Regions from separate parts of the Pseudonocardia sp. NPDC049154 genome, predicted to be linked through region 2. Evidence: predicted binding sites of a transcription regulator. Region 2 holds the regulator's gene; each other region holds the start of a gene.

Region 1 (3,205 bases), on a different contig from region 2:
AGCGCCGGCTGCAGGGGCTGACGGTGCGCGGGGCCGCCGGGGCCGGCCTCCTCACCCACCTGCCCGGGCTGACGTACCTGGCCGCGCTCAACGCGATCGTCGCCTCGTCCTCGGGGGCGGTGGTCGACGGGCTGGTCCAGGTGGCCGTCTACAACGCGATCTGGTTCAGCACCGCGATCGTCGCGCTCGTGCTCGCCGCGCACCGGCCGCAGCTCGCCCGGGAGGTGCTCGAGCGGCTGGTCGCCTGGATCCGCGCCCACCGGCGGCCCATCACGGTCGTGTTCTTCGGGGCGCTGGGCACCTACCTGCTCGTCACGGGGATCCTGGACCTGACCACGCGGGCCTGAGCACCGAGCGCACGCGAGCGGACGCGAGCGGACGCGGGCGGTGTACCACGAACGGGTGGACGGCGGCCGCCGGGGTGACCAACCGTGGTTCCACCCACCAGACTGGCGCCGGGCAGCACCGGGTCGCGGGCAGGGGGTTCGACGGGTGAGCACGCACAGGGCGTCGACGAGCGGGAGCGGCGGTTTCCGGGCCGTCGGGCAGAAGCCCCCGGTCCCGTACCAGCGGGCCGCCACGGGCGCCCCGCCGGAGGGCCCGCCGACCACCGTCGGGGAGCAGGCGGCACGCGCCGGCTGGGCGCCCGCGCCGCGGCAGTCGCCCGCCCACACCCCGCCGCGCGGCCAGCGCCTCCCGGGCACCGGCGACGGGCGGGCCCTCACCGTGCTGCGGATCGTCGCGTACGTGCTGACCTCGCTCGCGAGCCTGCTGTTCATCGCGCTGGTCGTGTACGGGTACCTGCTCGTGCAGGACGCGGCGGAGACGTTCCCGCGGCTCTTCACGCCGGGCGGCTGACCGGGCCGGCGGCAGGGGGACGGGCGGGCGCCGGCGGCACTAGGCTGCGCGCGTGGACGTCCTGGACGAGTACAGCGGGCACACCGACCCCGGCGGCGCGGCGATCCGGCGGAGCCTGGCCCCGCTCACGATCAGCAAGGTGTCCGTCGGCCCGATGGACAACAACGCCTACCTGCTGACCTGCACCGCCACCAACGAGGCGCTGCTCATCGACGCGGCCAACGAGCCGGAGCGGATCGCCGACCTGGTCGGGGCCGAGGACGGCAGGCCCGAGCTGCGGCACCTCGTCACCACCCACCGCCACCACGACCACTGGCAGGCGCTGGGGGCGGTGGCGGGAATGTTCCAGACCAGGCAGATCGCGCACCCGCTCGACGCACCCGAGCTGCCGATCCCGATGGACGAGCTCGTGTCGCACGGGGACAGCGTGGAGTTCGGCGACATCTCCCTCGAGGTCATCCACCTGCGCGGGCACACGCCGGGATCGATCGCGCTGCTCTACCGCGGCCCGGACCGCCCGCACCTCTTCACCGGGGACTCCCTGTTCCCGGGCGGGCCGGGCAAGACCTGGTCGGCCGAGGACTTCGCCTCGCTCATGGACGACCTCGAGTCCCGGGTCTTCGGCGAGCTGCCGGACGACACCTGGGTCTACCCGGGCCACGGCGACGACACCACCCTCGGCGCGGAGCGCCCCTCGCTGAAGGAGTGGCGCGAGCGGGGGTGGTGAGCGGCTGGCCGCCTCGACCGATGGAGCCGGCCGCGCGGTCTGCTCGGAGCGGCTCGAGGTCTGATGCCGCCGCAGGCCGGCGGGCCGCTGTAGGGAGCGTCGCGGTCGGGCGCGGAGGCCCCGTGGGAGCGCCGTCGAACATGTGTGCGACAGTGGTCACCTGGTCCGGCGGGCGCCGCCGGGAAGCACCGGGCGGTCCGCGGCGTTGAGCCGGGTGGCCGAACGGGGATCCCGACGGCGACCGCGGTGCCGGTGCGATCCGGCGACCCGTGTTCGCCCGGCGCTCGCCGGTGCGCATCCGCCGACCGGGAACCACGGGCCGGACGGTGCGGACGATTTCTGTCGGACCCCCGGCCTAGCATCGATCGCGGGTCCCCGGTCTGCCGCGGACCGGGCCCGCCGATCCCCGGTGACCCGTAAGGAGGCGCCCTCGTGGCACAGGTCCGCACCCCGCACGACGCTCCCCGGCTGGTCGTGCGCGGCGCGCGCGAGCACAATCTGCGCGGGGTCGATCTCGACCTGCCCCGGGACAGCCTCGTCGTCTTCACCGGCCTGTCCGGCTCCGGCAAGTCGAGCCTCGCGTTCGACACGATCTTCGCCGAGGGTCAGCGGCGGTACGTCGAGTCGCTGTCGGCGTACGCGCGGCAGTTCCTCGGCCAGATGGACAAGCCCGACGTCGACTTCATCGAGGGCCTCTCGCCCGCGGTGTCGATCGACCAGAAGTCCACGAACCGCAACCCGCGCTCCACGGTCGGCACGATCACCGAGGTCTACGACTACCTGCGGCTGCTCTACGCCCGGGCCGGCGTCCCGCACTGCCCGGTCTGCGGCGAGGTGATCGAGAAGCAGACCCCGCAGCAGATCGTCGACCAGGTGCTGGCGATGGAGGAGGGCAGCCGCTTCCAGGTGCTGGCCCCGGTGGTCCGCACCCGCAAGGGCGAGTTCGTCGATCTCTTCACCGCGCTGCAGGGCCAGGGCTACTCCCGCGTCCTGGTCGACGGCACGGTGCACCAGCTCAGCAACCCGCCGAAGTTGAAGAAGCAGGAGAAGCACGACATCGCCGTCGTCGTCGACCGGCTGTCGGTCAAGCCGAGCGCCAAGCAGCGGCTCACCGACTCGGTGGAGACCGCGCTGCGCCTGGCGGACGGGCTCGTCGTGCTCGAGTTCGTCGACCTGGACGACGAGCACCCGCACCGCGAGCGCCGGTTCTCCGAGCGGATGGCCTGCCCCAACGGGCACCCGCTCACGCTCGACGACCTCGAGCCCCGCACCTTCTCCTTCAACTCGCCGTACGGCGCGTGCCCGGAGTGCTCGGGCATCGGCATCAAGAAGGAGGTCGACCCGGAGCTCGTCATCCCGGACCCCGAGCTCAGCCTGGCCGACGGGGCCGTGGCGCCGTGGAACAACGGGCACACCGCCGAGTACTTCGGCCGGCTGCTGTCCGGGCTGGCGAAGAGCGTCGGGTTCCGGATGGACACCCCGTGGCGCAAGCTGCCCGCCGAGGCGCAGAAGGCGGTGCTCCACGGCAGCGACGACCAGGTGCATGTCCGCTACCGGAACCGGTACGGCCGCGAGCGCGCCTACTACGCGAACTTCGAGGGCGTGATCCCGTTCCTCGAG
Region 2 (3,205 bases):
TCGTCGCGGCCCTGCAGGCCACTCCGCTGCAGGTCCCGCTGCCCGCCGAGCCCCAGGGCGAGGCGCTCGCGTTCCTCCCCGACGGCACGCTGCTGTCCGGCTCCGAGACCCGCGGCCCGGACCGTGGCCGGCTCCGCGCGGTGCCCGGCGCCGTCGAGGCCACGCTCGCCGCCGCACCCGCGGAGCCCACCGTCGCGCCGCCCCCGGCGACCCCGCCGGAGCCCGCCCCGGACTGGCTGCCCGCGGCGATCGGCGTCGGCGTCGCGGTCCTCGTGCTGGGGCTGGCGGCCGCCGCGATGGCCCTGCACGGTCGGCGGCGCTCCCGCGTGTGACGAGCCCGTTAAGGGTGCTCCCGGAGGGCCGTCGGCGGGCCCCGCTCCGCCTACGCTGATCACGCCGGGAGGAGGGGTGCCGCGGTGCCGATCGTGACCGCCTACGAGGACACGCCGGGCGGTCACGACGCCCTGGTCCTCGGGGCGCAGCTGGCACGGTTGACGGGGCTGACCAACGTCGTCGCCACCGTCTACCCGACGGACGGGCTCGGCTACTCGGCGATGGCCCGCGACCCGCGGTGGCGGGAGAAGATCGAGGAGGTCGCCCGCCGGCGGTTCGGCCGGGCGCGGGAGCTCATCGGCTCGACCGGGCCGTCCGCGCCGGAGTTCGCCCCGCTCGGGCCGGGTCCCGCGGCGGTGGTGCTCGCCGACCACGCCGAGGAGGTCGGGGCCGCCGTGCTGGTCGTCGGCTCGACGGGCGGGGGCCTGCTCGGCCGGCTCGCCCCCGGGGGCACGGTCCAGCGGCTGCTGCCCTCGGCGCGCTGCCCCGTCGGGATCGCGCCGCGGGGTTATCGGCACACCGCCGCGAAGGGGATCACCGTCGTCACGGTCGCCTACGACGGCACGCCGGAGGCCGACCGCGCGGCCGTCCTGGCCGTGCACCTGGCCGGCCGGACCGGCGCCGCGCTGCGGTTCGTGGTGGTCGCGGGCGGCGAGGAGGAGGTGCCCGCCGCGACCGAGACCGCGCAGAAGGGGCTCGCGCAGGCGCCGGTGGAGATCGACGCGCTCTACGACGTCGTGATCGGCCGCTCGGTCGCCGACACCCTCGCCGACCTGCCCGAACGCACCGACGTCCTCGTCGTCGGGTCGCGCGGGTACCCGCTCATGAAGCGGCTGCTGCTCGGCGGGGTCGCGGGCGTGCTGGTCCGCACCGCCCGCTACCCCGTGATCGTGGTGCCGCCCCCGGACCGCTGACCGTGGGCCCGGACCTCAGAGCCGGCGGAGCACCGCGACGACGCGGCCGAGGATGGTCGCCTCGTTGCCGTCGATCGGCTCGTAGGCCGGGTTGGCCGGCATCAGCCAGACCTGGCCGTCCGTGCGCCTGAAGGTCTTGACCGTGGCCTCGCCGTCGATCATCGCGGCGACGATCTCGCCCTGCTCGGCGACGGGCTGCTGGCGCACCACGACCCAGTCCCCGTCGGTGATGGCGGCCTCGACCATCGAGTCGCCCTTGACGTTGAGCAGGAAGAGCGTGCCCTCGCCGACGATCTCGCGGGGCAGCGGGAACACGCTCTCCACCGCCTGCTCGGCCAGGATCGGGCCACCGGCGGCGATGTTGCCGAGCAGCGGCACGAACGCCGGCGCCGGCCGCTCCGCGCGGACCTCGGCGGCCGCGGTGCCCTCGGAGTCCTCCTCCGGGCTGCGCACGTCGACCGCGCGGGTCCGGTTGGGGTCCCGCCGCAGGTACCCCTTGCGCTCCAGCGTGCGGAGCTGGTGGTGCACCGACGACGTGGAGGTCAGCCCGACCGCGTCGCCGATCTCCCGGACGCTCGGCGGGTAGCCGAAGCGCTCCACCCAGTCCCGGATCACCTCGAGCACCTTGCGCTGCCGGGGGGTGAGGCCCACCGGGTCCGCCGGCGGATCCGGGAAGGCGCGCACCTGTCCGGGCTCCCGGCCGGTCTCGCCGGCTCCGCCGGACTCGTCCCGTGCCATCTGCCTGCCGCCTCCTCGTGTGCCTGTCTCGTGCGCTGTCCGCGTCGTCGGGCCCGTCCCGGCCCGCTGCCCGGCTCCCGGACGGTCCGTACCCCCCTCGGCGCCGGACGCCCCGGTCGTCGTGCCCGTTCCTCCGGGCCGTACTCCCGGGAGCCGTACCGGGGCGCCGGGCGGCCGGTGCCGGTGAGGACCCGGACGGCCCGTCCGGCGGTCCCGGCCGGTCCGTCGGGATCGGACGGTAGCCCGGATCCGGCCGAACGCCAAACACATGTTCGAACGACACGCCGATCGTGTCGGCGCGGGCTCGTGACGAGGGGCCGTGGTGATGGTAGAACGTCGCACAGACGTTCGAATCGAACATGTGTGCGAGATCCGGTCGCTGAGCGGCGCGGACGAGGCGGAAGGGGTCTGCCGTGAACGGCGCGGGGATCGCGGGGGGCAGCGGGGACCACACCGTGGACGGGTCGGGCGGCCGCGCGGGCGGGGGCGCACGGCCAGGCCCCGGCCTCGGCGTGTCGCGCGGGGTGGCCGAGGACGCGCGCCGCCGTCGGGACCGCGCCGACCGGCCGGGCGCGCGGAAGAGCCGGGTTGTCGCGTCGTCGCAGCGCGGGAGCGCCGTGACGACCGGGGACGGGGCGCGCGAGGCGGGGGCGACCCGAAGACCGCGTCCGGCCCGACCGGCGCGGAGCTCCCGCCGTGCCCGGCGCACGGTCTCCGCGACCGCGACCGCGGCCGTGCGGGCGCGGGGCCACGCGCCCTCGGTACGCCCCTTCCCTCGGGTCCCCGGCTTCTCGGTCGTCGCGAGCGGTTCCACCGTGGCGGACCCGGGAGGTCGGCTGCGCGACGCTGCGTCGGCTCCGGGAGACGTGTGCCCGGTGCCGCGCGCGGTCCGGCCCATCGTGCGGGTGCTGCGCGGTGCGGTGTCCCCGGCCCGGTACCGGCTCCGGCGTGCCGTGGCGGTCGCCGTCCTCGCGCTGGTCGCCGCCGCGGTCGTCGTCGGCCTCGGGCTCCTGGCCGGGACCGCGGGGGAGGCCCAGGCTCGTTCGGCCGTGCCCGCGGGTACCGCGGTCGTGACGGTCGAGCCGGGCGAGTCGATCCGGGACGTCGCGCGCCGGACCGTCCCCGCCGTCGCGTCGGCCGGCACCGGCGCCGTCGTCGAGCGGATCGCGGCGGACAACGCCCTCCCGGTCGACTCGGCGCCGCTGCCCGCCGGGCTCGTG
Region 3 (3,205 bases), on a different contig from region 2:
CCGCGGAGAACGTCGCGGAGACGCTCACCCGCGGTGCGCGCGTCATCGTGCAGGGCCGGCTGCGGCAGCGGTCGTTCGAGACCCGCGAGGGTGAGAAGCGCACCGTCATCGAGATGGAGGTCGACGAGGTCGGCCCCTCGCTGCGGTACGCCACGGCCAAGGTCAACAAGGTCAGCCGCGGCGGTGGCAGCGGCGGCTTCGGTGGCGGCGGTGGTGGCGGCGGCGGTTTCGGTGGTGGCGGCGGCCAGGGTGGTGGCGGCGGCTACGACGACCCGTGGGGTTCCGCCCCGCCGGCCGGCAGCGGCCCCGCCGCGGACGACGAGCCCCCCTTCTGACCTCGATCCACACCCCCCCGCCTGAGCGCGGGGACCAGTACATCCAGGAGCACCAGCAATGCCCAAGCCCGTCCTGCGCAAGCCGAAGAAGAAGGTCTGCGCGTTCTGCAAGGACAAGGCCCAGGAAATCGACTACAAGGACACCGGCCTGCTGCGGAAGTTCATCTCCGACCGCGGCAAGATCCGGGCCCGCCGCGTGACCGGCAACTGCCGGCAGCACCAGCGGGACGTCGCCGTCGCGGTGAAGAACAGCCGCGAGGTCGCCCTCCTGCCGTACACCTCGACCGCTCGCTGACCTGAGGAAGGAGTAGCACCGTGAAGCTCATCCTCACGGCCGACGTGCCGAACCTGGGCGCGCCCGGCGACATCGTCGAGGTCAAGGACGGCTACGGCCGCAACTACCTGCTCCCGCGCCAGTTCGCGATCGTCGCGACCCGGGGCGCCGAGAAGCAGGTCGAGCAGATCCGCCGTGCCCAGAAGGCCCGACAGATCCGCGACCTGGGCCACGCCCAGGAGGTCGCCGGCTCGCTCAAGGAGCTGTCGGTCACCGTCAAGGCCAAGGCCGCGGGCGACTCCGGCCGGCTGTTCGGCTCGGTCACCCCGGCACAGATCGTCGACGCCGTGCGCGCCGCCGGCGGCCCGGCCCTCGACCGGCACGCCGTCGAGATCGGCGAGCAGATCAAGTCGGTCGGCACCCACCCGGTGAAGGTGCGCCTGCACCCGGAGGTCACGGCCGACCTGCAGGTGGCGGTCGTCGCCGCCTGACGTCCGGCATCGGCGGACTCCGGTCCGTCACGTTCCGTCACGAGGGCGGGATCGCGGTCGCATCGACCGGGTCCCGCCCTCGCGGCGTTCTCGGGCCACGGATCGCGCTCGGTGTCGATCGCGGCGGGGCGTCCCGGGAGTGCTCGCGGCGAGCGGAGGCACACCGACCGTCCGGCGCGTGGGAACGACACGCAGAGGTTGCGTCCGCGTCGCTCGGTGACCTTTCGGATGCGCCGGGTGGACGGGTGACGGAGGGGTCCGACACGCCCGTCACGGGACGCGCCGGGCCGCTCGAAAAGAAAGTTGTCCACACCGGCCACAACGGGTCTGATCTGCGGAAAGGCGCCCTGATCAGGGGTTGTCCCCACGGTGTCCACAGCTCGGTGGGGAGGGCGGCCTGCTCTGTCCCCGATCCGTCCCCACGCCCTCCCCAGGGTTGTCCACACGCCGGTTTGGGCCCTGGCGCGGACTGGCCTAGCGTCACGTGCCCGGGCCGCGTGGACGATCGCCGGCCGCCCCGCTGACCGTTCGTCGCACGCCACCCGAGGGCGTGACCCCGGACGGGCCCGGGTCGGGGCGGGATGCTCGCCACGCGGCCGGGAGAAACGGCTGCGGATCGAACTCATGTTCGATACCATGAGGCCGGGTGGTGACAGGGGGTGACGTCGGGCATGGCGGTGACGGATGACCGTCCCAATCGGCCGCGAGCCGTCCGCGAGGGCGAGGGCCGGCAGGGCGGGGACTCCGCCGGCGGCGCCGTCCCGAACCCGTTCGACCGTCAGCCGCCGCAGGACCTCACGGCCGAGCAGTCCGTGCTGGGCGGGATGCTGCTGAGCAAGGACGCGATCGCGGACGTGGTGGAGGTGCTGCGGCCGGACGACTTCTACCGGCCGGCGCACCAGACGGTCTACGACTGCATCCTCGACCTCTACGGCCGGGGCGAGCCGGCGGACGCGGTCACGGTGTCGGCGGAGCTGCAGCGCCGCGGGGAGCTGATCCGGCTCGGCGGCGCGCCGTACCTGCACACGCTGATCGCCACGGTGCCCACGGCGGCGAACGCGGCGTACTACGCCGAGATCGTCGCGGAGAAGGCCACGCTGCGCCGGCTGGTCGAGGCGGGCACCCGGATCGTGCAGCTCGGGTATCACGGGGCCGAGGGCGCGGAGGTGGAGGAGGTCGTCGACCGGGCGCAGGCGGCGATCTACGAGGTCACCGAGCGGTCCACGAGCGAGGACTACGTCCCGCTCGAGGAGCTGTTGCAGCCGACCATGGACGAGATCGACGCCATCGCCTCCCGCGGTGGTGTCTCGCTGGGCGTGCCCACCGGGTTCTCCGACCTCGACGCGTGCACCAACGGGCTGCACCCGGGGCAGATGGTCGTCGTCGCGGCCCGCCCGGGTCTGGGCAAGTCCACCCTGGGGCTGGACTTCGCGCGCTCGTGCTCGATCAAGCACCAGATGACCAGCGCGGTGTTCTCGCTGGAGATGAGCAAGACCGAGATCGTGATGCGTCTGCTCTCGGCGGAGGCGCGGATCCGGCTGGCGGACATGCGTGCGGGCCGGATGAGTGACGACGACTGGACCCGGATGGCGCGGCGGATGAGCGAGATCTCCGAGGCGCCGCTGTTCATCGACGACTCGCCGAACCTCACGCTGATGGAGATCCGGGCCAAGGCGCGCCGGCTCAAGCAGCGCAACGACCTGAAGCTGATCATCCTGGACTACCTGCAGCTGATGACCTCGGGCCGCAAGGTCGAGTCCCGGCAGCAGGAGGTGTCGGAGTTCTCCCGGCAGATCAAGCTGCTGGCCAAGGAGCTCGAGGTGCCGGTGGTGGCGATCTCGCAGCTCAACCGTGGTCCCGAGCAGCGCACGGACAAGCGGCCGATGATCTCGGACCTGCGTGAGTCCGGCTCGATCGAGCAGGACGCGGACATGGTCATCCTGCTGCACCGGCCGGACGCGTTCGAGCGGGACGACCCGCGCGCGGGCGAGGCCGACCTGATCCTGGCCAAGCACCGTAACGGCCCCACCAACACCATCACGGTGGCCCATCAGCTGCACTACAGCCGCTTCGCTGACCTCGCGCACGGCTGATCCCCGGCGCCC

The links. Region 2 encodes LexA, which represses DNA repair genes until DNA is damaged. Its sites were predicted from a motif close to CGAACACGTGTTCG; they were not measured.
Region 1: the regulator LexA is predicted to act here: its motif matches at 1,721-1,734, upstream of uvrA (excinuclease ABC subunit UvrA).
Region 3: the regulator LexA is predicted to act here: its motif matches at 1,718-1,731, upstream of dnaB (replicative DNA helicase).

What each region holds. Positions count from the first base shown of each region.
Region 1 is NZ_JBEZDN010000065.1:14,941-18,145, forward strand. Features, by position in the region: gene AB0B41_RS26340 (GAP family protein) at 1-347, shown strand, start outside; gene AB0B41_RS26345 (hypothetical protein) at 493-858, shown strand; gene AB0B41_RS26350 (MBL fold metallo-hydrolase) at 911-1,585, shown strand; gene uvrA (excinuclease ABC subunit UvrA) at 2,018-3,205, shown strand, end outside.
Region 2 is NZ_JBEZDN010000201.1:354-3,558, reverse strand. Features, by position in the region: gene AB0B41_RS41660 (hypothetical protein) at 1-332, shown strand, start outside; gene AB0B41_RS41655 (universal stress protein) at 417-1,247, shown strand; gene lexA (transcriptional repressor LexA) at 1,263-1,985, opposite strand; gene AB0B41_RS41645 (hypothetical protein) at 2,861-3,205, shown strand, end outside.
Region 3 is NZ_JBEZDN010000006.1:102,140-105,344, forward strand. Features, by position in the region: gene AB0B41_RS05845 (single-stranded DNA-binding protein) at 1-335, shown strand, start outside; gene rpsR (30S ribosomal protein S18) at 394-630, shown strand; gene rplI (50S ribosomal protein L9) at 651-1,100, shown strand; gene dnaB (replicative DNA helicase) at 1,772-3,193, shown strand.